Regions from separate parts of the Streptomyces sp. NPDC030814 genome, predicted to be linked through region 4. Evidence: riboswitches for the same ligand, from Rfam matches in the RefSeq annotation. Region 4 holds a riboswitch; each other region holds the start of a gene.

Evidence for each region. Region 4 has a riboswitch for cyclic di-AMP ahead of ACZ43N_RS19310 (C40 family peptidase). Riboswitches for the same ligand answer to the same signal wherever they lie in the genome.
Region 1: it holds a riboswitch for cyclic di-AMP, as region 4 does, so the genes downstream of both, ACZ43N_RS34865 (M23 family metallopeptidase) here and ACZ43N_RS19310 (C40 family peptidase) in region 4, are expected to answer to the same signal.
Region 2: it holds a riboswitch for cyclic di-AMP, as region 4 does, so the genes downstream of both, ACZ43N_RS23490 (C40 family peptidase) here and ACZ43N_RS19310 (C40 family peptidase) in region 4, are expected to answer to the same signal.
Region 3: it holds a riboswitch for cyclic di-AMP, as region 4 does, so the genes downstream of both, ACZ43N_RS28215 (transglycosylase family protein) here and ACZ43N_RS19310 (C40 family peptidase) in region 4, are expected to answer to the same signal.

Annotation. Positions count from the first base shown of each region.
Region 1 covers NZ_JBVIDX010000025.1:90,319-97,295, reverse strand. The annotation lists gene ACZ43N_RS34870 (aldo/keto reductase) at 100-1,044, opposite strand; gene ACZ43N_RS34865 (M23 family metallopeptidase) at 1,216-2,268, opposite strand; cyclic di-AMP (ydaO/yuaA leader) riboswitch at 2,280-2,435, opposite strand; gene ACZ43N_RS34860 (PP2C family protein-serine/threonine phosphatase) at 2,671-3,774, opposite strand; gene ACZ43N_RS34855 (GTP cyclohydrolase II) at 3,890-4,522, opposite strand; gene ACZ43N_RS34850 (MarR family winged helix-turn-helix transcriptional regulator) at 4,757-5,275, opposite strand; gene ACZ43N_RS34845 (dihydrofolate reductase family protein) at 5,377-6,534, shown strand; tRNA gene ACZ43N_RS34840 (tRNA-Met) at 6,608-6,681, shown strand.
Region 2 covers NZ_JBVIDX010000011.1:90,822-97,798, reverse strand. The annotation lists gene ACZ43N_RS23500 (M23 family metallopeptidase) at 1-1,008, shown strand, start outside; gene pcrA (DNA helicase PcrA) at 1,110-3,608, opposite strand; cyclic di-AMP (ydaO/yuaA leader) riboswitch at 3,884-4,057, shown strand; gene ACZ43N_RS23490 (C40 family peptidase) at 4,067-5,248, shown strand; gene ACZ43N_RS23485 (hypothetical protein) at 5,301-5,654, opposite strand; gene ACZ43N_RS23480 (C40 family peptidase) at 6,144-6,977, shown strand, end outside.
Region 3 covers NZ_JBVIDX010000015.1:142,969-149,945, reverse strand. The annotation lists gene ACZ43N_RS28230 (hypothetical protein) at 1-238, shown strand, start outside; gene ACZ43N_RS28225 (cytochrome P450 family protein) at 235-1,536, shown strand; gene ACZ43N_RS28220 (transglycosylase family protein) at 1,719-2,738, shown strand; cyclic di-AMP (ydaO/yuaA leader) riboswitch at 2,921-3,119, shown strand; gene ACZ43N_RS28215 (transglycosylase family protein) at 3,124-3,804, shown strand; gene eno (phosphopyruvate hydratase) at 4,225-5,505, shown strand; gene ACZ43N_RS28205 (FtsB family cell division protein) at 5,716-6,192, shown strand; gene ACZ43N_RS28200 (DUF501 domain-containing protein) at 6,226-6,756, shown strand; gene ACZ43N_RS28195 (Ppx/GppA phosphatase family protein) at 6,753-6,977, shown strand, end outside.
Region 4 covers NZ_JBVIDX010000008.1:192,300-199,276, reverse strand. The annotation lists gene bioB (biotin synthase BioB) at 1-717, opposite strand, end outside; gene ACZ43N_RS19335 (8-amino-7-oxononanoate synthase) at 917-2,044, shown strand; gene ACZ43N_RS19330 (DUF397 domain-containing protein) at 2,102-2,326, opposite strand; gene ACZ43N_RS19325 (helix-turn-helix domain-containing protein) at 2,350-3,207, opposite strand; gene ACZ43N_RS19320 (ATP-binding protein) at 3,455-3,913, shown strand; gene ACZ43N_RS19315 (DUF6328 family protein) at 3,885-4,460, opposite strand; gene ACZ43N_RS19310 (C40 family peptidase) at 4,579-5,052, opposite strand; cyclic di-AMP (ydaO/yuaA leader) riboswitch at 5,056-5,254, opposite strand; gene ACZ43N_RS19305 (hypothetical protein) at 5,598-5,915, opposite strand; gene ACZ43N_RS19300 (ATP-dependent Clp protease proteolytic subunit) at 5,923-6,564, opposite strand.

The DNA.
Region 1 (6,977 bases), on a different contig from region 4:
CCCCCCCCCGACACACCCCCTTACGTCCGTACGCGGCTCCCCCGCCGTCCCCATGGCACAGTCGTGCCGCCGAGGGCTGGGGAGGAAACGGGCTGGTGGCTACGCGGACGCCTCCGTGAGGCTCTTCAGCTCCTCGGCGGTGAGGGTTACGTCGGCCACCGCCAGGAGCGCCGGGAGTTGGGACGTGGTGCGGGCCGATGCGATGGGGGCGGTGACCGTCGGCTGGGCGGTGAGCCAGGCCAGGGCGATCGTGGCGATCTCCGTGTTCCTGGACTGGGCGATCTCGTCCAGGGCGGTGAGGACGCGGGCGCCCCTCGGGGTGTCGAGGTAGGCGCCGGCGCCCGCGGCGCGGGGGCTGTCGACGGTCGTGCCGGGGCGGTACTTGCCGGTGAGGAACCCCTTGGCGAGGGCGAAGTAGGGGACGGCGGAGAGGCCCGCGTCGGCGGCCACCGACTGGAGGGCGCCCTCGTAGGTGTCGCGGGAGACCAGGTTGTAGTGGGGCTGGAGCGCCACATAGCGGGCCAGGCCCTCGCGGGCCGAGAAGTCCAGGGAGGCCCTGAGACGCTCCGGGGTGATGTTGGACGCCGCGATCGCGCGGACCTTGCCGGCCTTCACCAGGTCGTCCAGGGCGGTGATGATCTCCTCGACCGGCACCTCGGGCTTGTCGAAGTGCGTGTAGTAGAGGTCGATGTAGTCGGTGCCCAGGCGGGCCAGCGAGGCGTCCGCGGCGGCCTTGATGTTGGCGGCGGAGAGGCCCTGGTACTCGGGGTGCTGGCTCACCTTCGTCGCGATCACCACGTCGGCGCGGTTGCCCCGGGCCTTCACCCACTTGCCGATGATCGTCTCGGACTCACCGCCCTGGTTGCCCTCGACCCACGCGGAGTAGGAGTCCGCGGTGTCGATGAAGTTGCCGCCTGCGGCAGCGTAGGCGTCGAGGACGGCGAAGGACTGTGTCTCGTCCGCCGTCCAGCCGAAGACGTTGCCGCCGAGGGAGAGCGGGAAGACCTCGAGGTCGGACGTGCCCAGCTTGCGAAGAGAAGTCATGTCCTGTTTCAACCACCGGTCCGGACCGTGGCATTCCGCGTCGTGTGAACGCCGGGTGACACGGGTGGGATTCTCTCGGCAGCGACGCGGGGCGGCGGGCCTGGCATGACGAACGCCGCGTCAGGCCTCTCGGCCTCACGCGGCGTCACATCTGTTCAGGGGGGCGACACGCTAGATGCTCAGGCCCTTGCTGCGCAGCCACGCCGCCGGGTCGATGCCGGTGGTCGAGCCGTCGGGGTGGACCTCCATGTGGAGGTGGGCACCGGTGACGTTGCCCGTGGCGCCGACACGGCCGATGACGTCGCCGGTGGCGACCTTCTGGCCGACGCTGACGCCGATGGAGGACTGGTGGGCGTACCAGATCTCGGTGCCGTCATCGAGGGTGAGCACGGTCTTGTAGCCGTACGAGCCGTCCCAGCCCGCCTGCGTGATCGTGCCGCTGTGGACGGCCTTGATGAGGGTGCCCGTGGGGGCGGCGAAGTCGAGACCGGTGTGGTAGCCGGAGGACCAGTAGGGGCCGGCCTGGCCGAAGGTGGAGGTGATGGTGTACGAGGAGGTCGGAAGCGTGAACTGCTTGGCCAGGGCGGCGAGGCGCTCGGCTTCCTCCTTCTCCGCGGCCTCCTGCTCCGCCTTCTTCTTGGCGGCGGCTTCCTTGGCCTCGGCTTCCTTCTTCTCCTCGGCGGCCTCTTCGGCGGCCTTCTTCGCGGCGGCGGTCTGGGCGGCCTCGGCTGTCTTCAGGTCGAACGCGTCCTGCTGGGACTCGGCCTGCTGCATGATGCGCGCGCGCAGCGCCTCGCCGGCGTCGGTGGCGCCCTGCTGGGTGTCCGCGGCGATGAGGCCGGCGCTGCTGAGCGGGGCGGTGGAGCTCTCGGGCTCGTCGGCGGCGTCGTCCTCCTCGAAGACCGAGCCCACGTTCGGCAGGTCCGGCAGGGAGATGGCCACCGGGGCCTTGCCGCTCTGGGCGCTGGCCATGCCGGCGCCGCTGACGGCGGCTATGACGCCGACGCCGAGAACCGTGGAGCTACGGGCGAACCCACCGCGCTGCTTGGTCTTGGCCACACGGTGCCGGCCGCGGACGGGGCGGAGGGACTCCGCGGTGGGGTTCCACTCCTGGAAGGGGCCCTCGTTGTCGCTGTCGTAGCTGCCGAAACCGAAGGTCTCGGACTCACTGCTGCGCTGGCTTGGCACGAACGGGGCTTCGGTCGCGGACCGGTTGGACGCCACGTGGGCGTACTCCTTTCCTTCCTTCTGGCCTACCGGGTTAGCTGACGGGTTCGGAGCGGAAGGTCTCCTACGCGCGTAAACCACACGTGCTTGCACGACGGTTTCCGCGCGATTCACCCCAGGGTGGTGGTTCCCCGGTTCCCTACGGGATTCGGCGCGTGAGCACGGAGCCGCCTCTTGTGACGGCTGGGACGACCGCGCTGCGTTATCGAACGTTAATAGACGCGAGGGCGGCATTCCAAGCGGTTCTAGATGATCGTTCGGCTTTTTGCACTGGACCAACGGGTCATGAGGGGTGGAAATCGGGCGAGTTGACCTCGCCTCGGGAGCCCCGACCTTCCTGACTGAGTGTCAGATTCTATGCGGAGGGAGGTTGACTGTGCACGCTGAGTGAGATTCCCTTCAGGGACGGTGTACGGCGAGGAGCGCCATGTCGTCCGTCGTCCCGCCGCCGGTGTGCTCGCGGACCTCTTCGGCGAGCGTCGTCACCAGGGCGCGCGGGCCGGGGAAGGTACGGCCGCTGAGCCGAGCGGCCGGATCGTAGAAGACGCCGTCCGAGTTGCGCGCCTCGGACAGCCCGTCCGTGTAGAAGAGCAGGGTCGAACCAGCCGGGAACACGGTCTCCTCCGCCCGGTCCGGCCAGGTTCCCAGCTCGCCGAGACCGAGCGGCAGCGCGGCCCAGGGGCTGTCGAGGGTGCGCAGACCGCCGTCGGCGTGGAGCAGCAGCGGGGCCGGATGACCCCGGTTGACGATGCGGGCCAGCCCGGCGCCGTGCGGGACCTCAGCGAGGACGGCCGTGACGAACCCCTCGTACGGCACGGTGGGGTCCCTCCGTGCGGCGTCCCGCCGGATCACCTCCCTCGCGAGCGCCCGCTCCAGCCGCTGGGCCACGGCCTCCAGGGTCGTCTCCTGCTCGGCCGCCTCCCGGAACGCGCCGATCAGCACCGCCACGGCCGCCACCGCGCCCAGCCCCTTGCCGCGTACGTCCCCCACGATCAGCCGTACGCCGTGCGGCGAGTCCTGCACCGCGTACAGATCGCCGCCGATCGAGGCGTCGGCCTGCGCGGCCTCGTACCGCGCCGCGATCTCCAGCCCGCCGAGCCGCTCCTGGGGCCTCGGCAGTACGGCCCGCTGCGCGGCCTCCGCGATCTCGCGGGCGGTGGCGAGGCGGGCGTCGCTGCGCCGGACGAGCCGGTTGATGGCCACGGCCAGTACGGCGACGACGGCCACGGTGGCGATCTCCGTGAGCGCGTCCGCCCGCCCCGAGTCCCCGTACCGCAGGCGTACGGTGACGATGCCGGCGAGCGAGGCGGCGCCGGTCACCACCGTGCCCTCCAGGGACAGCAGCGGCGCGGCCACCAGGGGCGCGGCGGTGAAGAAGGGGACGGCCGTGAACTCCCGCGGCATGAAGTGGTCGTAGCAGAGGCCGCCGACGACGAGGAGGGCGGGCAGCGCCCGTACGAGGGCGCCGGCATAGAAGAACCGCCGGCCGTCCGGCCTCTTCACACCCTCTGGCTGCCCCACCCGTCCCAGATTCGCGGGGCGGTCGGCGGAGGGCCAGCCGGAGGGGCCGAGTGGGTGTCCGGGCGGCCTGCGGCACCGGTTGACCACGCGTCGGCCGTCAGCCCGCGGTCAGTTCCGCCAGCGGCAGGGTGTGCTGGGTGGTGAGGACCTTCGCCCGGAGGTAGCGGACGTTGTGGGCGGTGGTGAAGACGCCGGTCGGGACGCGGTGCCGGACACCGACGCCGAGGTCGCGCAGCTGCTGCGCCTTGTCGGGGTTGTTGGAGAGCAGGTCCAGCTCGTCGATGCCGAGGGCGCCCAGCATCTGGGCCGCGGCCGTGTAGTCGCGGGCGTCCTCCGGCAGCCCGAGGGCCGTGTTCGCCTCGTAGGTGTCGAGGCCCTGGTCCTGGAGGGCGTACGCGTCGAGCTTGTTGTAGAGGCCGATACCGCGGCCCTCCTGGCGGAGGTAGAGGAGCACCCCGCCCCGGTCCGCGATCCGCTCCACCGCCTCCCGCAGCTGCGGACCGCAGTCGCAGCGCGCCGAGCCGAAGACGTCGCCGGTCAGGCACTCGGAGTGCATCCGGACCAGCGGGGCCGTGCCGGGGGCGGGATCGCCGAGCACGATCGCCAGGTGCTCGCGGCCGTCGACGAGGCCGTGGAAGGTGACCATCTCGGCGTCGACGCCGTAGCCGTCCTGGAAGCGCAGCGGTACCCGGACGCGGGCACGCGGGGTGGCAGCGGGGAAGTCGGGCATGCGGGTTCTCCGGTCCTGGATCGACTGCCGCTGTGCTTCAGTTTTGAATCACAGCGCTCGCCGCGACTCTATCCCCTGCTTCAAATTTCAAGCAACCAGTTTTGGGATGCGTCACATTCGGGGGTGCGGGGGAACAGCGAACGCCGCCCGCGACCGAACGGCGGGGCGGGGGCGAGAGCGAGGTGCGGACGGACACGGGACCGGCGGCGGGCCGGGACCGGTCGGCAGCCGGGGTCACTGGCCCGATGAGCAGGACCGGCGGCGCCAGGGCAGGTCGTCGGGGCCGTTCTGCCGGGCGTCCTCACCCTCGATCGCCGCCGCGATGGTCGAGCAGATCTCCTCGAACTGGCCGACCTGCTCGGGGGTGAGGTGATCGAAGACCGCCTTGCGGACCGCCTCCACATGGCCCGGCGCCAGCCGCTCCAGCAGGGCCGCACCCTCATCGGTGAGGGCGGCGATGCTCCCCCGCTTGTCCCACTTGCAGTTCTCGCGCCGGACCACCCCGTCCTTCTCCAGCCGGGTCACGACGTAGGTCAGCCGGCTGCGCGTGATCTTCGCGTGCTCGGCGAGATCGGTCATCCGCATCCGACGGTCCGGCGCTTCGGAGAGCACGGCCAGCACGGCGTAGTAGAGGTGCGGCATGCCGGCCTCCTGCTGGAGCTGCCGGTCGAGCGCGTCCTCCAGGAGGGTGCTCGCGGCGAGGTACGCGCGCCAGGCACGCTGTTCCTCGGGGGTGAGCCAGCGGGTCGTCATACGTACAGTGTAGTTATTGTTTAAAACTTGAACCAAGCCCAGCCGGTCAGTCAGTCCATCGGTGTCGGTCAGCGCCGGCCAGCCAGTCAGGGAGCGTCTCCATGCCCCAGCCCTACGTCCTGTTGTCCGCCGCCGTCTCCCTCGACGGCTACCTGGACGACACCGGGCCCGAACGGCTGCTCCTCTCGGGCCCGGCCGACTTCGACCGGGTCGACGAGGTGCGGGCGGCCAGCGACGCCATCCTGATCGGCGCCGGCACCCTGCGCACCGACAACCCCCGGCTGCTGGTCAACTCCCCCGAACGCCGCGCCACCCGCGTCGCCGCCGGGCTCCCGGAGTACCCGCTGAAGGTCACGGTCAGCGCGTCCGGCGATCTGGACCCGGAGGCCCAGTTCTGGCACACGGGAGGCGAGAAGGTGGTGTACACGACGGACAAGGGCGCGGAACGGCTGCGCACACTGGGCCTGCCGGCCGGCCCTGCCGGCGTGGACGTCGTCTCCCTCGGCCCGGACCTGGAGTGGCCCGCCGTCCTCGACCACCTCGGCGACGTACGCGGCGTGGGACGCCTGATGGTCGAGGGCGGCGGACGCGTTCACACCCAACTGCTCCAGCAGGGCCTTGCGGACGAACTGCAGCTGGCCGTCGCGCCGGTGTTCGTGGGGGAGTCCGAGGCCCCGCGGATGTTCGGGACGGGCGCGTACCCCGGTGGCCCGAAGAGCCGGCTGCGGCTGCTGGAGACGCGGCCGGTCGGCGACGTCGTCCTCATCCGCTACCTCCCCACGGTCCCCGGCACCGGCCCGGCCGTCTCGGCAGCCGACCGCCACTGGCTGGCTCTGGCCTGCGAACTGGCCGCCGAGTGCCCGCCCTCCGGGACGGCGTTCAGCGTGGGCGCGGTGGTGGTCGCCGCGGACGGTACGGAGCTGGCCCGCGGCCACTCCCGCGAGGCCGGCGACCCCGTCGCCCACGCCGAGGAGGCGGCCCTCGCCAAGCTCGACCCCACCGACCCGCGCCTCGCCTCCGCCACGGTCTACAGCAGCCTGGAACCCTGCGCCCGCCGCGCCTCCCGGCCGGCCCCCTGCGCCCGCCTCATCCTCGACGCCGGAGTACGGCGCGTCGTCACGGCCTGGCGCGAGCCGGACACGTTCGTACCGGACGCGACGGTGGGCAACGCGGTGCTGTCGGAGGAAGGGGCGGAGGTCGTCGTCCTGCCGGAGTACCAGGAGCGGGCGAAGGAGCCGAACCGGCATCTGGTGGGGTGAGGAGCGTGTGCGCGGGGTCTCGACAAAGGCGTGTGCTTCGGGTCCCCCGCATGACGTACACTGGTTTCACCGACGCGGGGTGGAGCAGCTCGGTAGCTCGCTGGGCTCATAACCCAGAGGTCGCAGGTTCAAATCCTGTCCCCGCTACTGAATGGCCCGGGGCCGGAATCCGAAAGGGTTCCGGCCCCGGGTCTTTGTACGGCTCCGGCGCGGCGACGCGGGTGGTCGACGGTTCCCTGCCGGCCGGGCCGATACCGAGAGAATCGCAGCAGCGCCCGAGCCGGCCGAAGCCGGCCCAGGCCGCTGTGTCGCAGGCCGGGGCGGTGACCGTGCCATGGGGTGGTAGGCGCTGGTTGCCGACCTCGTCGAGTGGGCCGCCGACCTGGTCGAGCCGATCAAACCGACGCTGCGTCGCCGACTCCTCGCCGCGACGATCCCCGCCT
Region 2 (6,977 bases), on a different contig from region 4:
GTCGCCTCCGAGTCGTACGACCACGGCGACAGCGCCCCCGAGTCGCCCGAGGCGCACGAGCACCCCTCCCCCGAAGCCGTGGACTTCGCCCAGCAGGCGACCGCCACCTTCGAACAGATCGCCCCGTACGACCAGGACCAACCCCTGCCCGGAAACGGCGAGTTCGAGCCGGGCGACGCAGACCGCGCCGCGCTCCTCGACGACCAGGAAGAGGTCACCCCGATCAGCACCGGCAGCGCGAGCCCGGGCCGGGCGGCCACTCGCGCGGCCTCACGATCACGTCGTCGCGCTCCGGCCAAACGTTCCGCCCTGCTGACCGTGGCCGTTCCGTCGGCATGCGTCATGGGTGTCGCGGGCATCGCGGCGGCCTCCGTCGGCGTCGGCGGAGGCGAGACGGAGACCACGGCGGCGACCAAGTCGGACGCCACCGCAGTGAAGCCGTCCACCGCCAACAACCAGCTCGACACCCAGCTGGAGAACCTCTCCGCCGAGGCGGACGACTTCGCCGACCGGGCGAGCCGCACGCAGGAGCGCATCGACCTCAAGGCCCAGCAGGAGCTGGAGCAGAAGAAGGCGGCAGCCGAGGCGGCGCGCAAGGAGCGACTGCGGCCGAAGTTCGCGCTGCCGGTCGCCAAGCACGGGCTCAGCGCGTACTACGGGCAGTCCGGCGTCAACTGGATGTCGCTGCACACCGGGATCGACTTCCCCGTCTCCTACGGCACGCCGGTGATGGCCGCGACCGACGGCACCGTGCGCACGCAGTGGAACCCTGCCTACGGCAACATGGTCATCGTGACCGCCAAGGACGGCACCGAGACCTGGTACTGCCACCTCTCCACGTACAAGGTCGCCTCCGGTGCGACCGTCAAGGCCGGAGACGTCATCGCCTACTCGGGCAACTCGGGCAACTCGACCGGTCCGCACCTGCACTTCGAGGTCCACCCCGCGGGCGGCTCGGCCATAGACCCCCTGCCGTGGCTGCGCAGCCATGGACTGGACCCGACATAACCGGCACACCGCACAAAGTCGGCACATGACTCGGGCCCCTGCTACGCAGGGGCCCGAGTCATGTCGCCGGAAGCTCGTCGTCGAGCCGCCGATGAACCTCGCTACAGCTTCTCCACCGGCGCGTACCTCAGCAGCAGCCGCTTCGGCTTGGCGTCGCCGAAGTCGATCGTGGCCTCCGCGTTGGCGCCCGTGCCCTTGACGGCTACGACGGTGCCGAGGCCGAACTGGTCGTGAGTGACACGGTCGCCGACCGCGAGGGAGACCACCGGCTTCTCGTTGGTGCGACGGGTGGCGAAGCCGGACGCGCCCGAGGCGGAGGACCGGGAGCGCGACGACGACAACGACGACGCGATCCCGCCGACCGGGCCCGAGGACATCGGCGCGGAGCCTCCCTTGCGCTTCCACTCCAGATAGTTCGCCGGGATCTCTTCCAGGAAGCGGGACGGCGGGTTGTACGACGGCTGACCCCAGGCGCTGCGCATCGACGACCGGGTGAGATAGAGCCGTTCCCGCGCGCGCGTGATGCCGACGTACGCGAGGCGGCGCTCCTCCTCCAGTTCCTTGGTCTGGCCGAGGGCGCGCATGTGCGGGAAGACGCCGTCCTCCATGCCGGTCAGGAAGACGACGGGGAACTCGAGGCCCTTGGCGGTGTGGAGGGTCATGAGCGTGATGACCCCTGAGCCGTCCTCGTCCTCGTCGGGGATCTGGTCGGAGTCGGCGACCAGGGCGACCCGCTCCAGGAACTCGGCGAGACCGGCGGACGTCGCGCCCTCCCCCTCGGCGGCGCCGGACTCCTGCTCGAACTCCAGGGCCACCGCAGCGAGTTCCTGGAGGTTCTCGATGCGGGTCTCGTCCTGCGGGTCGGTGGACGCCTGCAACTCGGCCAGATAGCCCGTGCGTTCGAGGACCGCCTCCAGGACTGTCGCCGGGCCGGCGCCCGACTCTACGACGGTCCGCAGGTCCTCCATCAGTGTGTTGAACCGCTTGACCGCGTTCGTCGACCGTGCGGCCATGCCGTACGCCTCGTCGACACGCTTCAGCGCCTGCGGGAAGCTGATCTTCTCGCGCTGGGAGAGCGCATCGATCATCGCCTCGGCGCGGTCGCCGATACCCCGCTTGGGGACGTTGAGGATGCGGCGCAGCGGGACCGAGTCCTCCGGGTTGGCGAGGACACGCAGATAGGCCAGGACGTCCCGGACCTCCTTGCGCTCGTAGAAGCGGACTCCGCCGACGACCTTGTAGGGCAGGCCGACGCGGATGAAGACTTCCTCGAAGACACGGGACTGGGCGTTGGTCCGGTAGAAGACGGCGACATCCCCGGCCTTCGCCTGGCCCGCGTCCGTGAGGCGGTCTATCTCGTCGGCGACGAACTGGGCCTCGTCGTGCTCGGTGTCTGCGACGTATCCGGTGATCTGCGCGCCCGCGCCCGCGTTGGTCCACAGGTTCTTGGGGCGGCGGGACTCGTTGCGCTCGATGACGGCGTTGGCGGCGGACAGGATCGTCTGCGTCGAGCGGTAGTTCTGCTCGAGCAGGATCGTCGTCGCGTTCGGGTAGTCCTCCTCGAACTGGAGGATGTTGCGGATCGTCGCACCGCGGAAGGCGTAGATCGACTGGTCCGCGTCACCGACGACGCACAGCTCGGCGGGCTGGATGTCGTACCCGCCGGGGGGCACGTCGACGGGGTGCTCGGAGGTGCCGACCAGCTCCCTCACCAGGGCGTACTGGGCGTGGTTGGTGTCCTGGTACTCGTCGACGAGGACATGCCGGAAGCGGCGGCGGTAGTGCTCGGCGACATCCGGGAACGCGCGCAGCAGATTGACCGTCGTCATGATCAGGTCGTCGAAGTCGAGCGCGTTCGCCTCGCGGAGGCGCGACTGGTAGAGCGCGTAGGCCTGGGCGAGGGTCTTCTCGAAGCCGTCGGATGCCTGGGCGGCGAAGTCCTCCTCGTCGATCAGCTCGTTCTTCAGGTTGCTGATCTTGGCGCTGAAGGACTTGGGCGGGAAGCGCTTGGGGTCGAGGTCCAGATCGCGGCAGACCAGGGCCATCAGGCGCTTGCTGTCGGCGGCGTCGTAGATCGAGAAGGAGGAGGTGAAGCCCAGCTTCTTGCTCTCGCGGCGCAGGATGCGGACGCAGGCGCTGTGGAAGGTCATGACCCACATCGCGTTCGCCCGCGGTCCCACGAGCTGCTCGACGCGCTCCTTCATCTCGCCCGCGGCCTTGTTCGTGAAGGTGATCGCGAGGATCTGGCCCGGGTGGACGTTCCGCTCGCCGAGGAGGTGGGCGATGCGGTGGGTGAGCACACGGGTCTTGCCGGAGCCGGCGCCGGCCACGATGAGCAGGGGGGAGCCGGCGTGCACCACGGCCGCGCGCTGGTTCTCGTTCAGCCCGTCCAGGAGGGCCGCCGCGTCGATCGCGGGGCGCGGGGCGCCGTCGCGGTAGTAGGCGTCCCGGTCCGGCGGCACGTCGAACTTCCCGCCGAACAGATCGTCCGGAATCGACTCCGGCACATGATCGTCCTCGGGCGGCGGCGGGGGCTCCTCGTCACGGCCGCGGGGGGCCTGGAGGTCCGCCAGGAAGCTGTCGTCAAAGAGGCTGCTCATCGCTCTCCGAGTCTAGGCGCCCCCACCGACAGCGAGGGGCCGCCCCGGGAAGTCCGTACCGGGGTCGCTCCGGACCGCTCTCCGCGGCGCCACCGGCCACCGGTCGCACCGCCCCCGTCACGGTGAGCGATCGAACATACCACTTGTCGTGCACGCGAGGTCGAGGTCAGGAAAACGTATCGGGCATATCGAACATCAACCTTCACACGGACCACACCAGTTGGCTAGCGTCTTGGGTCAGGCCGTACGACCCAACCGGCGAACGTCGCCGGGCCGCACGGCCTCCGCCGAGTCCGGTGCGCCCCTCACGGCAGCCGGAGCCGGGGACCCACCGACCTCTGGGGTGAATCGACCCGACCGCCGCACGCGGCGAGGGCCGTAGGGCAAACCTTCCGAAAGCTTGCGCCCGAACCCGACAGCTAACTCGGTAGGCGGACTACGGAAGGAGTCGCCGAACCATGGCGCCGCACCGCAAGCCGCGTCCGGCCGGCCGAACACGCGCGGGCATACGCACCCCCGCTTTCGCCACGGCCGCCCTCACCTCCGTGGCCCTGCTCTCCCAGACGGCCACCGCCGCCCCCTCGACCGATGACAAGCCGAGCCTCGAGGAGGTCGAGAAGAAGGTAGACGACCTCTACCGCCAGGCGGAGACGGCGACCGAGAGCTACAACTCGGTCAAGGAGAAGACGGCCAAGCAGAAGAAACAGGTCGACAACCTCCTCGACGACGTCGCCAAGCGGACGGAAAAGCTCAACGAGGCACGAGACCAGCTGGGTTCGTACGCGGCCGCCCAGTACCGCACGGGTGCCGCCGCACCCGACACGGCGGCCCTGCTCCTGGCGGACGACCCACAGGAGTACTTCGCCCAGAACCAGCTGATGAACCGGCTGACGGACCGCCAGCAGGAGGCCGTCGACGAGTACGTCACCCAGCAGGCGGAGACCTCCAAGCGGCGCCAGGAGGCGTCCGAAGGCCTCGCACAGCTCACCGAGTCGCAGAACGCCCTCAAGTCCAGCAAGGCCAAGGTCCAGGCGAAGCTCGCCACGGCCCGCGAACTGCTCTCCCAGCTCACCGCGGAGGAGAAGGCCCGGCTCGCGGCGATCGAGCAGCAGAAGCAGGAGGAGGCCGAGCGCAAGGCGGAGGAACTGGCGCGGCAGCAAGCGGCGGCCCAGTCACAGGCCGAGCCGGCGCAGGAGACACCGGAGACGCAGGAGGTCCCTCAGGACACCTCCACCTCCACCTCCACCGAGACCACGACGACGGCCGAGGACTCGACGTACGCGTCGAAGGCTGCCAAGGCCCTCACCTTCGCCCGCGCGCAGATCGGCAAGCCCTACGTCTGGGGCGCCACAGGCCCGGGTTCCTACGACTGCTCCGGTCTCACCCAGGCCGCCTGGAAGGCCGCCGGCGTCGACCTCCCCCGCACCACCTATGACCAGGTCAACGCCGGCACGACCGTCCCGCTCTCCTCCGCCCTCCCCGGCGACCTGGTCTTCTTCTACGACAACGTCGGCCACGTCGGCCTCTACATCGGCAACGGCATGATGATCCACGCCCCGAAGCCCGGAACCTACGTCCGCGAGGAGTCGATCTTCTACGACGGCGAGTCCTCCATCCACAGCGTGGTGCGGCCGGCGTAGCGGCGTCGAGCAGCCAGTCGGAACGACCGGTCCGCCCCGGGGGCGGGCCGGCTCAGGTCCAGAGCACCGCGATGAAGACGTTCGCCATGGTGAGCGCGCCCACCAGGCCGAACATCGACTTGTCCACGGTCTCGTCGTCGCGCTTCACGTACACCAGTCCGAGGATCACGATCAGCAGCGCCATCTTGATGCCGATCTTGATGTTGTTGACGGGCTGGTCGTCGGCCTGGTTGAGGCCGACGAGAATCGCTCCCGTGATCAGCATGGTGAGCGCACCGTGCAGCATGGCGGGGACGAAGCGGGCGGTGCCCTGGCCCATGGCCTTCATCTGAGTGAGAAAGCCGCCCAGGAGAGCGGCGATCCCGATGATGTGGAGCGCTACGAAGAGGTGGATGAGTACGTCCATGGGCGGAGCCTAATGAGGGGACGGTGACCGGCCCGGCACCGGGGGCGGGTGCTTCCGGGCGCGGGCACAGGGCACTGCGCTGCCCCCGATGACGGCTCGCGACGCGCGAACGATCTTGCATATATGCACCCCATAGCACCCCATCGTCCCGCCCTTGACCGGAATCACCGCATCGATCATCGCGCAGCGTGATTGCGGCGACGCCGGGGCGGGATCGCGGTCACATACGGTCACCTCACGGTCGGTGCACGCCACTTCCGTACAACGCGTCACCGGGCCGACACAGCCAGGTTTAGCGTCCTCCCTCAGGTGACCGGCTCCCCACCGCCGCCCGGGCCAGGGGCGGCAGTCGGACACCACCGCCGAGAAAGTCCGGCGGCGTCCCGCTCCCCCCTGTGCGGGCCGTCGCCGGACGCGAAACCGCTCCCCCAGGCGGTCTGTGCGCGCCGACGTACGGACGGCGGTCGTACGAGAGGACATGGAGTCCACGTGGCAGCGCACCGCAAGCCCAGACAGCGCTCGCTCGGCGGCCCGACGGTCCGCACCGCCGCGACCCTCGCCCTCGCGGGCGCGGCGTCCGCGACCGGTTTCGATGGCACCGGACACGCCGAACCCCACCTCACGCCCGAGCAGATCAAGGCGAAGGTGGACAAGCTGTACGAGGAGGCGGAGGTCGCCACCGACAAGTACAACGGCGCCAAGGAGAAGGCCGACAAGGCGCAGGAGAACCTGGAGGAACTGCGCGACCAGACGGCCCGCCGCACCGACCGTCTCAACTCCGCCCGCGAGCAGCTAGGTTCGCTGGCCGCAGCGCAGTACCGCAGCGGTGGTATCGACCCCTCGTGGCAGCTGGCGCTCTCCGGTGATCCGGACCAGTACCTCGACAACGCCGCCCTCGCCGAACGCGTCGGCAACCGGCAGGCGGCGGATGTCGCCGGCGTGCGGCAGCAACTACTGGAGATCGAACGGCTCCGCGGTGCCGCCCGCGTCGAACTCGGCACCCTCAGGTCGAAACAGCGGGACATCAAGCAGCACAAGAAGACGGTCGACTCGAAGCTGACCGAGGCACGCCGGCTCCTCGACCGCCTCGCGCCCGAGGACCGCATCCGCCTGAGCAGCCCCGGATCCGGCACAGGCCACGCCTCACGCTCCTCCCTGTCGTCCCCGCGTGGCGTCACCGGCCCGGTGTCACCAGCGTCCTCCGCCTCCGACGCCCCCAATCCCCGGGCCGCGTCCGCCCTTTCCTACGCCTACTCCAAACTCGGCAGCCCGTACGTCTGGGGCGCCACCGGCCCCAACGCCTTCGACTGCTCCGGCCTCACC
Region 3 (6,977 bases), on a different contig from region 4:
CCTCCGCGTGGGCGACGGCCCCTCCGACGAGGTGAGGCACCTGTTCCACGAGGACGCCGCACTCGGCAGCGGCGACGCCGCCTACTGGCTCTCGCTGCACCTGCGCCGGCGCGGGGACACCGGCGAGGCCGACAAGTGGTTGCACAAGGCCGCCGACCTGGACCACTACCACGCGCTGCGCGACCTGGGCCTGCTGCCCGTACCCCCCGACGACCAGCCCGATACCGTCGAGGAGTGACCAACCAGCCCCACCCTCCGCACTCCCGGCCGCAGCCGGCGCCCGCCCCGGCGCCCGCCCTGTTCACCTGGGAGTTCGCCACCGACCCGTACCCCGCCTACGCCTGGCTCCGCGAGCACGCCCCCGTGCACCGCACCAAGCTGCCCAGCGGCGTGGAGGCCTGGCTGGTCACCCGGTACAAGGACGCCAAGCAGGCCCTCGCCGACCAGCGCCTGTCCAAGAACCCGGCGCACCACGACGAGCCCGCGCACGCCAAGGGCAAGACCGGTATCCCCGGTGAGCGCAAGGCCGAGTTGATGACGCACCTGCTGAACATCGACCCGCCGGACCACACCCGGCTGCGCCGCCTCGTCTCCAAGGCGTTCACGCCCCGCAGGGTCGCCGAGTTCGCACCCAGGGTCCAGGAGTTGACCGACGACCTGATCGACCGGTTCGTGGAGCGGGGAGAGGCCGATCTCATCCACGAGTTCGCCTTCCCGCTCCCCATCCACGCGATCTGCGACCTGCTCGGCGTCCCACGGGAGGACCAGGACGACTTCCGGGACTGGGCGGGGATGATGATCCGGCACGGTGGCGGGCCGCGCGGCGGCGTCGCCAGGTCGGTGAAGAAGATGCGCGGCTATCTCGCGGACCTCATCCATCGCAAGCGCGAGGCGCTCCCCGCCGAACCCACCCCCGGCGAGGACCTCATCTCCGGTCTCATCCGGGCCTCGGACCACGGTGAGCACCTCACCGAGAACGAGGCCGCCGCCATGGCCTTCATCCTTCTGTTCGCCGGGTTCGAGACCACCGTCAACCTCATCGGCAACGGCACCTACGCCCTCCTCACGCACCCCGAGCAGCGCGCCCGACTCCAGGCCTCCCTCGCCGCGGGCGGAAGGGGCCTGTTGGAGACCGGCGTCGAGGAACTCCTCCGCTACGACGGCCCCGTGGAGCTCGCCACCTGGCGGTTCGCCACGCAGCCGCTGACCATCGGCGGGCAGGACATCGCCCCCGGCGACCCCGTGCTCGTGGTACTCGCGGCGGCCGACCGTGACCCGGCCCGCTTCGCCGACCCCGACACCCTCGACCTCTCCCGCCGTGACAACCAGCACCTCGGCTACGGCCACGGCATCCACTACTGCCTGGGCGCGCCCCTGGCCCGGCTGGAGGGGCAGACTGCGCTGGCCACACTCCTCACCCGTCTGCCCGATCTGCGGCTCGCGGCCGATCCGTCCGACCTGCGCTGGCGCGGCGGGCTCATCATGCGTGGATTGCGCACGCTTCCGGTCGAATTCACACCGCGTCAGGGCGGTTGAACGGCGCGTACGGTACCCGGAACAGCGGCAGAACATGACACACCCTCAAGTTCGTGATCTTCACGTGATCTCCGCTGCATTAACTTGTGACAACTGATCGTCTGCGGCTACGTTCACACGGCAGTGCGAAGGTTGGTCACATCCTTCGCGCAGCTCACTGCTGTCGCGTGAAAGGCAATCGCATGCTCTCCGGGAACGGTCGTCACCGTCGCCCCCGTCAGGCTCCGGCACTCCTCGTGGCGGCCGGAGTGACCGGCTCCGCGATCGCGATCCCGCTCCTCGGCGCCACCGGCGCGAGCGCGGCCAGCGGAACCACCTGGGACCAGGTGGCGGAGTGCGAGAGCGGCGGTTCCTGGAGCGCGGACACCGGGAACGGGCGCTACGGCGGCCTCCAGATCTCCCAGTCCAACTGGGAGAAGTACGGCGGCCTCAGTTACGCGACCAGCCCCGACCAGGCCAGCCGTTCGCAGCAAATCGCGGTCGCCGAGAGGATCCTCGCCGACCAGGGTGTCGGCGTCTGGTCCACCTGCGGACTCCTCCACAACCTCGACGGCGACTCCACCTCGGCCGACGTGGACACCGGCGTCGCGGAAGATTCGTCCGGTTCAGGCGATTCGTCCGATTCATCCGGCTCATCCCGTAACTCCACCAAGTCCGACGACTCATCGGATTCCTCCGACCCATCCGGTTCGCCCGGTTCGGTCGACTCGTCCTCGGATACCGCCGAGGGTTCCGCCAAGGCCGACGCGGGCGCAGGGGACTCCGTCGACATCTCGGACTCCGACCGCAGTGGCGGGTCGCGGGAATCCGGCAGCTCCTCCACGGCCGACGCCCGCCGCGGTGACTCGGGCAACTCCACGCGGACCGATACCCCTTCCACCAGCGATGACGCGGATGCCGGCACCGGTCGTCACCGTGGCGCGAGCGCGGAGGAGGGTGTCGACACCGACGCGGCCGGCTCGCGCGGCGACACCTCCTCGGGCCGGCACGCCTCCCGTGGCGGCGACGCCTCCCGCGAGGCCGTCGACGGCTCGTACACCGTCCGCCCCGGGGACAGCCTGACGGCCATCGCCGACTCCCTTGAGGTGAGCGGCGGGTGGCGGGAGCTGTACGCCGAGAACGAGCGCACGGTCGGAACCGACCCGGACCTCATCCTTCCCGGTCAGACCCTGGAAGTCAGTGCCGAAACGGGCGAAAAGTAGCGGCAGTTCCGGTCATGGTTCGCCCGTTAATGCCCGTTTTGATCTCGGTGGGAGATGAATCACAGACCCCCTGATCGTCTTTGAAATTCGGCGAATCACGTGTTTACGGTCGTGACCGCTCGCCACAGCGGGCCCTTGCGGTCGTCACGCCGAATCCTGCCGACGGCCGCTCGGAACAGTCGTCGCGTCAAGCGCCGTAGGCAGGAGCGGGGGACCCAAGGTTTGCGCCGGGTCCGGCGGTTGAGGCCCTTCGGGGTCAGACCGCCGGCACCGGCTCGGGGTGAAGCCGCATACGTGAGCCGGGAGGCGAGCGGATGCGGCCGGGCAACTCAACCGGCCCGAACCCGACAGCTCACCTCGTAGGCGTCGGTGAGGGGATCACTCCATGCTGTCTTCCAGCAAGGGCAAGCACCGCCGTCCGTCCAAGACCGCCCGCGCCATCGCCGTCGCCGGTGTCACCGGCGCCGCCGCGATCGCCGTCCCGCTGATGGCGGCCGGCAGCGCCTCCGCCGCCACCGCATCCGAGTGGGACGCCGTCGCCCAGTGCGAGTCCGGTGGCAACTGGTCCATCAACACCGGCAACGGCTACTACGGCGGGCTGCAGTTCTCGGCCTCCACCTGGGCCGGGTACGGCGGCACGCAGTACGCCTCCACCGCCGACCAGGCCACCAAGGCGCAGCAGATCGCCGTCGCCGAGAAGGTTCTCGCGAGCCAGGGCAAGGGTGCCTGGCCGGTCTGCGGCAAGGGCCTGTCCAGCGCCTCGTACGACGGCGCCGCCGCCTCCTCGGGCAACTCCGGCTCGGAGTCCTCCTCCTCTTCCTCGCAGGAGAGCACCCAGGACACCCGCGCCTCGCGTTCCTCCGGGCGCGCCACCGTCGAGACCCCGACCGGCAAGAAGGTCAAGAAGGGCGACGGAGAGTACAAGGTCGTCAGCGGTGACACCCTCAGCAGCATCGCCGCGAAGAAGAACGTCAAGGGTGGCTGGGAGAAGCTCTTCGAGCTGAACAAGGACATCATCGACGACGCCGACTTCATCTACCCCGGCCAGCAGCTCCACCTGAGCTGACGGCCGGTCCCGACGGTCGCCGCGGCCGGGCCCATGGGTCCGCCGCGGCCGGGCCGGGACACCGGTTCGGCCGGGCCGAAAAAATGGCCGCTCCCCGGCTGAACCGTGGCCCGCTCACGGCCGTGTCCTCCTTTGTGAGGACCTCGTGAGGGCCGTCCCCCGTCCCCACGGGCCCCCCGCCCCGGTGCGCATTCCCCCGTACGCACCGGGGCGGGGTTTTTCGTGCCCCGGACCGCCGTCGCTCCCCCTTCTGTTCACTTTCCCGCCCACCCCCCTTTGTTCCGAGCCGAAACAATGGGTACGGTCTGTCTGTCCACGGGACGGTCGGTCGGCTGCCGACGGCCCCGGGGCGGTTAGGCTCTAGTCGCATGGCCCTCGCGGCCCCGCACCAATGCGTCACATCCCAAGAAGGAGATGCTCGTGCCGTCCATCGACGTCGTCGTAGCCCGGGAAATCCTGGACTCCCGAGGCAACCCCACGGTCGAGGTCGAGGTCGGCCTCGACGACGGCAGCACCGGTCGTGCCGCCGTCCCGTCCGGCGCCTCCACGGGCGCCTTCGAGGCCATCGAGCTCCGTGACGGCGACCCCAACCGCTACCTCGGCAAGGGCGTCGAGAAGGCCGTCCTCGCCGTGATCGAGCAGATCGGCCCGGAGCTGGTCGGCTACGACGCCACCGAGCAGCGCCTGATCGACCAGGCCATGTTCGACCTGGACGCCACCGACAACAAGGGCTCCCTCGGCGCCAACGCCATCCTCGGTGTCTCCCTCGCCGTCGCCCACGCCGCCTCCGAGGCCAGCGACCTCCCGCTCTTCCGCTACCTGGGCGGCCCGAACGCGCACCTGCTGCCCGTTCCGATGATGAACATCCTGAACGGCGGCTCGCACGCCGACACCAACGTGGACATCCAGGAGTTCATGATCGCCCCGATCGGCGCGGAGTCCTTCTCCGAGGCCCTGCGCTGGGGCGCCGAGGTCTACCACACCCTCAAGAAGGTGCTGAAGCGCAAGGGCCTGAACACCGGCCTCGGCGACGAGGGCGGCTTCGCCCCGAACCTGGACTCCAACCGCGCCGCCCTCGACCTCATCCTCGAGGCCGTCAACGAGGCCGGCTACACCCCCGGCGAGCAGATCGCCCTGGCGCTCGACGTCGCCGCCTCCGAGTTCTACAAGGACGGCGTGTACGTCTTCGAGGGCAAGGAGCGCTCCGCCGCCGAAATGACGGACTACTACGCGGAGCTCGTCGACGCGTACCCGCTCGTCTCCATCGAGGACCCGCTGTTCGAGGACGACTGGGACGGCTGGAAGACCATCACCGAGCGCCTCGGCGACAAGGTGCAGCTCGTCGGCGACGACCTGTTCGTCACCAACCCCGAGCGCCTCGCCCGCGGCATCGAGGAGGGCGCGGCGAACGCGCTGCTCGTCAAGGTCAACCAGATCGGCTCGCTCACCGAGACCCTGGACGCCGTCGAGCTGGCCCAGCGCAACGGCTTCAAGTGCATGATGTCCCACCGCTCCGGCGAGACCGAGGACGTCACCATCGCCGACCTCGCCGTCGCCGTGAACTGCGGCCAGATCAAGACCGGCGCCCCGGCCCGCTCGGACCGCGTCGCCAAGTACAACCAGCTCCTGCGCATCGAGGAGATCCTCGACGACGCCGCGGTGTACGCCGGCCGCAGCGCCTTCCCGCGCTTCAAGGGCTGACCGGTCCTTCCCCACGTCCGCTCCGCGGACCACGGGCACAGCAAGGGCTGACCGGTCCTTCCCCACGTCCGCTCCGCGGACCACGGGCACAGCAAGGGCTGACACCAGCAGGGCGGCGGCAGCAGGCGTCGCACGTACGTCCCCGTACCCGGTCCCGTACCGTGTGCGGGGACGTACGCACGTAGGGCCCGCAGGAAGGGGAAGGGGGACATGCCCGTGAAGGACCGGGACCGTTTCTCCACCGCGACCAGGCTGAAGCTGCTCGGTGAGCAGACGGCGGCCCGGGTCTACCGCTCCCAGACCCGGCGCCAGGCCCGTCGCTCCCGGCTCACCGGCCGGGCCGCGCTGCTCGCCCTCGTCCTCTGCTCGATGATCGTGGCCCTCGCCTACCCCATAAGGCAGTACGTCTCCCAGCGCGCCGAGATCGCCGACATGCGGCGGCAGCGCCAGGAGGCGCGCGAGCGCGTCGAGGAACTGCGTGACCTCAAGGCGCGCTGGCAGGACGACGCGTACGCCGAGCAGCGCATCCGGGAGCGGCTGCACTACGTCATGCCGGGCGAGACCGGCTACATCATGATCCACCCGGACGCGGCGAAGCAGTCCCGTACGACGCAGGGGGCGGCCCGCGTCCCCTGGTACACCAACGTCTGGGACGGGGTCGACAAGGCCGACGCCGCCGACCAGTAACCGACCAGAGCTCCAGAGGACTTACGTACAGGTATGGACACGCCCCCGCCCTCCACCGCGCGCACCGAGCCCACCGACGCGGACGTCGAGGCCTTCCAGCAGCAGCTCGGACGCCCGCCGCGCGGACTGCGCGCGATCGCCCACCGCTGCCCGTGCGGGCAGCCGGACGTCGTCGAGACGGCGCCACGCCTGCCGGACGGGACGCCGTTCCCGACGACGTACTACCTGACGTGTCCGCGGGCCGCCTCGGCGATCGGCACACTGGAGGCGAACGGCGTGATGAAGGAGATGACCGAGCGGCTGGCCCGGGACGAGGACCTGGCCGCCGCGTACCGCGCCGCGCACGAGGACTACATCCGGCGGCGCGACGAGATCGAGGAGCTGAAGGGCTTCCCGAGCGCGGGCGGTATGCCGGACCGGGTGAAGTGCCTGCACGTCCTCGTGGCGCACTCGCTGGCCGCCGGCCCCGGTGTGAACCCGCTGGGCGACGAGGCGATCGCGATGCTGCCGGAGTGGTGGGCGAAGGGACCGTGCGTGGTTCCCGCTGAGGAGGCAGCCAAGTGACCCGTGTCGCCGCCATCGACTGCGGTACCAACTCCATCCGCCTGCTTGTGGCCGACGCCGATCCCGAGACGGGTGAACTCGTCGACCTGGAGCGCCGGATGACGATCGTCCGGCTCGGGCAGGGCGTCGACCGTACGGGCCGGCTGGCGCCCGAGGCGCTGCAGCGGACGTTCGCCGCGTGCCGGGAGTACGCGGCGGTCATCAAGGAACTCGGCGCCGAG
Region 4 (6,977 bases):
GAACGGGATCAGGAAGTTGACCGGCACCGAGTCCGGGTCCAGTTCGCGCAGCGAGAAGACGACGTCGACCAGGTCCTCGTCGGTCTCACCCATGCCCGCGATGAGGCCCGAGCACGCCGACAGACCCGCCGCGTGCGCCTTCTGCACGGTGTCCACCCGATCGGCGTACGTGTGGGTGGTCGTGATCTCCCCGTACGTCGACTCCGACGTGTTGAGGTTGTGGTTGTAGGCGTCCGCCCCCGCCTCGCGCAGCCGTTCGGCCTGGCCGTCGGAGAGCAGACCCAGACAGGCGCACACCTCGACGCCCTCGTTCTGCTCCTTGATGGCCTTGATGGTGCCCGCGACCCGGTCGACGTCCCGGTCCGTCGGGCCGCGTCCCGACGCGACCAGGCACACCCGCTTGGCACCGCCGGCCAGTCCGGCCGCCGCGGCCTTGGACGCCTCGTCGGGCTTGAGCCAGGTGTACTTGAGGATCCCGGTCGTCGAGCCGAGCCGCTGGGAGCAGTAGGAGCAGTCCTCGGGACACAACCCGGACTTCAGGTTGACGAGATAGTTCAGTTTCACCCGTCGCCCGAACCAGTGCCTGCGCACCTTTCCGGCCGCGGCCACCACGTCGAGCAGGTCGTCGTCGGAGGTGCCGAGGACGGCGAGCGCCTCGGCACGGCTCAGCGGCTCGCGCCGGAGCCCCTTGTCCACCAGCGTGTTCAGCAGGTCCATGAGAGCCGATCCTGTCCTACCGGACCGCTCCCGGCCAAGGAGACTTCGGACAACAGAGTCGGATCGACGTGTGGGTATCGCCACATCGTGAGCGACCGGTCGTCCCGTTAGTGTCTGTGCACTGCCTACAAAAGCCCCGGGCCCGCCGCCACATGGCGCACCGGCACCGAGGGCTGCCCACGCGACCCCCGGAGGACTCATGGCGTTCGGCTGGATCGACGAGCAGGCGTCGGCGCGCCGCCGCGCCGGGCTCGTACGGACCCTGCGCCCCCGCCCCGCCGACTCGCCCCTGCTCGACCTCGCGAGCAACGACTACCTGGGCCTGGCCCGCCACCCCGAGATCGTCGAGGGCGCCGCCGAGGCGGCGCGCACCTGGGGCGGCGGGGCGACGGGCTCCCGGCTCGTCACCGGCACCACCGAACTCCACGGCGAGCTCGAGCGCGAACTGGCCGCCTTCTGCGGCTTCGAGGCCGCCCTCGTCTTCTCCTCCGGCTACGCCGCCAACCTCGCGGCCGTCACCGCGCTCGCCCCGCACGACTCGCTGGTCGTGTCGGACGCGGGCAACCACGCCTCCCTGATCGACGGCTGCCGGCTGGCCCGCGGGACCACGCAGGTCGTCGCGCACGCCGACCCGGACGCGGTCCGCAAGGCGCTCGGCACGGCCAAGGGGCCCGCCATCGCGGTCTCCGACACGGTGTTCTCGGTGGACGGCGACGCCGCCCCGCTGGCCGGACTGGCCGCCGCGTGCCGCGAGTACGGCGCAGGGCTCGTCGTGGACGACGCCCACGGGCTCGGTGTGCTGGGCGACGGCGGCCGGGGCGCGCCGTACGCCGTGGGGCTGGCGGGCGCACCCGATGTCGTCGTGACGGTCACCCTGTCGAAGTCGCTGGGCAGCCAGGGCGGTGCGGTCCTCGGACCGGCGCGGGTGATCGACCACCTGGTCAACGCCGCCCGGACGTTCATCTTCGACACGGGGCTCGCCCCGGCCGCGACGGGCGCGGCCCTCGCCGCGCTCAGGCTGCTGCGCCGTGAACCGGACAGGGCCGCGCGGGCTCGTGAGGTGGCGCGGGCCCTGCACACACGGCTGACGGCGTCGGGCCATGAAGCGGTGCGGCCCGACGCCGCCGTGGTGTCCGTACGGGCGCCGTCCCCGGATCAGGCGGTGCGATGGGCGGCGGACTGCCGGGCGGCGGGTCTCGCCGTCGGCTGTTTCCGCCCGCCGTCGGTGCCCGACGGCATCTCCAGGCTGCGGTTGACCGCCAGGGCGGATCTCACCGAGGCACAGATTTCCCGAGCCGTGGACATCATCGGCGATACGCGACCGTGAGTCGGCGTCGCGGCCGTGCGTCGCCGGAAGCGGAACCGAAAGCGCTGTCGGTGATGCTCACCGAAGCGTGGTGATGAATCCCTCCCATGCCTCGGGGGTGAACAGCAGGGCGGGCCCCGCCGTGTTCTTCGAGTCGCGCACGGCCACCAGTCCGGCCAGCCGGCCGGACCCGGGACGGGCCGTTTCCACACAGTTGTTCATCCCCGTGCTGCGGCTGCTGCGCAGCCAACGCACACCGCGCAGTGCGGTACTGGTGGGTACGTGACGAGGCAGAGCTGACATGGCGCCTCCTGACGCGCCGGAAGCTAGCCCTGAGCCAGTCCGGCGATGTAATCCGACGATTCCTCGGGCGAAAGGGCGTGGATCTGAAGGGTGTTGAAGGCCTCGACATAAGCCCTGAGGTCTTCTTTCCGCTCGAGGTAGAGGCTACTCGTCAAGTGGTCGAGAACAACCACGTCCCAATCGGACGTGCTTCGAAATGAGAAAATCACGAAGGGTCCCGTGAGGCCGATGTGCGCCCCGGCAGTGAACGGCAACACCTGCAGCCTCACCTGGGGGAGGCGCGCCGCGTCGACCAGCCGCTCCAGCTGACGGGCCATGACCTCGGGTCCGCCGACCTCCCGCCGCAGAACGCCCTCGTCGAGCACGACGCTCAGCTCCATCGGGGGATGTCCGCGCAGGACGTCCTGCCGCGCGAGCCGCACTTCCACGAGCGCGTCGAGTTTGTCGTCTTCCAGCCCCTCCACAGCGGCCCGTGTCACCGCTCGGGCGTACTCGGGGATCTGCAACAGTCCCGGCACGACCGACGTCTCCAGGGTGCGCATCCCGCTGGCCTGCGACTCCAAACTGATGAAGTCGCGGTACGTCGGCGGCAGCACCCCGCGGTAGGCGTGCCACCAGTTGTGCCGCCCGCCACCGTCCTCGGAGCCGGCCAGCGCCAGCAGCAGTTCCCGTAACTCCGTGTCATCGACCGCGTACGCGTCGAGGAGCCTGCGTACGTCCGCCGGCTTCACCCCGCTGGCGCCCGTCTCGATCCGGCTCACCTTGGACTGGTGCCAGCCCACGAGATGGGCGGCCTGGATACTGGTGATGCCGACGCGGGTGCGCAGGAGGCGCAACTCGGCACCGAGCTTGCGGCGGCGCACCGCCGGACCGTACTGCATGGGGGTTCTCCTTCCGCCCGGCGCGCGAAGTCGGGTGACGGTAGAGGATGGCCCGAGAGGCCCCTCGAATACGGTCGGCCGTCGGAGAGTTCACCGCTTCGAGCGACAGATATATGCATATCTTGGTGGATCGCCACCCGTGACGGCCCAGGTAGTGGCAGTCTGGCGCGAAGCACCAGTCCGGGACCGTACTCGAATCATCCGCTCCCAGTCGGACACCGGTCCCGTGGGAAAGGGACGCCTCGCCATGGCAGATCACCAGGAAGCATCCGTCACTCTGCCGAGCGATCCCGCCTCGGTGTCCGCGGCCCGTAGATATGTCGCCACCGTGCTGGCCGAATGGGGTCTGCCGAGCGACACGGACATCGCGGACACCGTGCGCCTGATCGTGTCCGAACTCGCCACCAACGCCGTTCAGCACACCTTCGGTCAGTCACCCACGTTCACCGTGGACCTCGCCCTCGACCGGGACGAGCACCTGCACATCGGCGTCACGGACAGTCATCCCCGCTTCCCGAAACGTTTGCCCGCAGCCGTCCAGCAGGACAACGGGCGGGGGATGGTCATCATCCGCTGGCTGACCGCCGAGTGCGGCGGCAGGCTGAGCGTGAGACCCACGCGGGAGGGGGGCAAGACGGTGGCGATCGACCTTCCGTGGACCGTGCCCGTGCAGCCGGTCAGGACAGGCGGTCCGCAGGAGCCCTGACGGAGTCCTCCCTCTGCGGTGCGGGGACCGCCCCCTTGCGGCGGGGCGCCGGCATCGTCGTACGGCTGTCGCGGCCGGAGCGCCCAACGAGCTTCGGGAGCAGGCCCCACAGCAGCAGACAGCCGATGAGAGTGCCACCGCCGGCGGCGACGCCCGCGGCCCGGCCGAGTGTCACGTCCACGACGAGCAGTACCGATCCGGCGAAGGCCGGCATCAGCACCCACAGGCCGACGCTGGCCAGCCTGGAGGAGACCCGGACGATGGTGGGCTTGGCGTTCTGCTGGAAGAGCGAGCGGTGCAGGGCTGCCGGAGCCGTGAAGAGCGCCGCCGCGAGGACGGCGAGCAGCAGCGTCGTGACGTAGGTGGCGCGCTGGACCGCGTCGAGGTCCGGGAAACGCGGTGTGAAGGCCAACGTCAACAGGAACGCGAAGAGGATCTGCACCCCCGTCTGGGTGACCCGCAACTCCTGCAGCAACTCGGAGAAGTTGCGGTCGGCCCGTTCGAGAGGCGTCTCATTGCGATCGGGGCTGATGCGTTCGTCGGCCATGGCTGTACGGGTAACCATTCGGGCCCGTGTCACGCCTCCCGGGGAGGGGGCGGAGGATGGTTCGGGGTTACTCGGGAGCGGCCGAGGGGCGGCCGTCATGCCGGCCGCCCCCGATGGGTCAGCGGACCCGGCCGTACCAGACGCTCTTCGTCCAGATCTTCTGCAGCCGCACGACGTCACCCGTCTTCGGCGAGTGCCAGATCTTTCCCTTCCCTGCGTAGATACCGACGTGGTAGACGTTCGACCCCGAGTGGAAGAAGACGAGGTCTCCGAGCTTGCGGTTGCTCGCGGAGACGTGCTTCGTCTTGTTGTACTGCTGCTGGGCAGTACGGGGCAGCTTCTTGCCCGCCTTCTTGAACGAGTAGAGCGTCAGCCCTGAGCAGTCGAACCTGCTCGGGCCCGTCGCGCCGTACCGGTAAGGGGAGCCCTTCTTGGAAGCCGCGACCTTGAGTGCCTTCGACGCCACCGTGGCGGCCTCGGCATCGGCTGCGACGCCCGGGACCATGATGCTGCCGCCGACGGCGGCGATGGTGAGAGCCGAGGCCGTGCCGGCCCGGGTCAACAGCGACGGGACACGATTGAGCGCAGACATGCGCAACCCTTCGTCAGCCGCCTGTGAAGGATGACCTGTCGGATTCGGGCTGGCGAAGTTGCCCGGCCGCTGACGCGGCTTCACCCCAAGGGCTGCTCGGCCCGGTCATGGCGTGACCGTCCCGGCGACCCGTCGTGCTTGGGTCCTCCACTCCTGCCGATCCACTCCTGTCGACCGGTCATCCGGACGGCGGCAGGACTCGGCGTCCGCCCGGATCGCCCCGCCGCTGCGGCGGGGGCTTGTCGTCAGGAAGGGATCTTGACGCACGGAAGTCCGAAAATCCCAACGGAATCGGGGATTTGTGGTGTTACTCACCACTCGCCCGTTCGGGTGGACAGACCATTTTCGGCTGTTCTGTCCAAGGAGCCGAGGACGTCCGTACCAGCATCGGAACGACCGGTTCCGGCGCTCTCGTAGGTGCGGTGCGCAACTCGGGTACTCCTTTGGGCGGATGGGCCGATGGGTGGTTCCGCGTAGGCCGTCCGGTGGGCCGAAGCCCGGACCGGAGGTCCCGTCAGGAGTACGGCGGACGACCGGTGATCGGTTCAGGCGGGTGAGTCCTCGGGTTCCGGCGGAAGGGTGACCCGGGCCGCCCGGCGTTCCCCGTCCAGGACCCGCAGTGCTCGGGCGAGGGTGGGGGCGTGCAGTTCGCTCTCGCCACGTGTGTGCATCAGTTCGAGTGCGTCGCGCAGCGCCGTCGCCCTGGCGACGAGGGCCTGTGCGGCCCGCAGCCCGCGGTACGTGTCGCCGGGGCGGGCCGGATTGATCCGGCCCAGCAGGTCGACCACGTCCAGATAGCGGTCGATCAACTCCGCCTCGGCGCACGTCAGTGCGGGCAACGGCGGCAGCTCGGGGGGAAGCATCGGCGATTCACCTCGCGCCGGGGAGCGCCGACGAGCCCTTGCGGCCCGGCACGATGCGGTCCGCGAGGCCGTAGTCCACGGCTCCTCGCGCGTCGAGGAACGTGTCCCGCTCGATGTCGGTGCTGATCCGCTCGTGGCTCTGCCCGGTGTGCCGTACGAGCATCTCCTCCAGGCTCCGGCGGTTGCGCATCAACTCGTCCGCGTGGATCGCCAGATCGCTCGCCTGTCCGGTGACCGGCCCGGCCGGAGCCGGCTGATGGATCACCACCTGCGCGCCCGGCAGCACGGACCGCTTGCCGGGGGTGCCCGCCGCCAGCAGCACCGCGGCGGACGCCCCCGCCCGGCCGAGACAGACGGTCTCCACGTCGCAGGTGACGAACCGGATCGTGTCGTAGATGGCTGTCATCGCGCTGAACGAGCCGCCGGGGGAGTTGATGTAGAGGGAGATGTCCCGCTCCGGGGACTGGTACTCCAAGTGCATGAACTGTGCCATCACGTCGTTCGCCGACGTGTCGTCGATCTGCGTCCCGAGGAACACGATGCGCTCTTCCAGCAACTTCGCATACGGATCCATCGTTCGGTGACCCGCACTGGTGCGCTCGGTGAATTCGGGGAGCACCTGGCGGGCCGACGGGTGGTGCGCGGGCATGGGAGCCTCCTCTGATCGACAACTGTAAAAAATGTACAGGATGTACGTCTCTTGTCGGAGGGTGCTCGGCTGACAGCGAAAATCCCCGCGGGGCGCGGCTCCGCGGGGATCGGTCTCGGTGGGCGTCGGGTCAGTTGAGCGGGGCGGGGGCCGGGGTTGCGTAGAAGGTGACCGGGGCTGGCCGAGGCTCGCGGCGAGTTCGTTCAGGGCGTTCGCCACCTCGAGCGCCGAGACCCGCTGCGCGGCAGATGCGGGACTGGCTCTCGTCCGCGGTCCCGCTCCCGGCCGCTCGGGCCGGCCCTCCGGTGAACAGGGCCGTCCCCCACGCCGCCGTCCCTGTGCATCCGAGCGGTGCGCGTCTGGAAACGCTGGACATGATCTCCCCGTTCGACTGTCCTGGGCGCCTCCTGTTG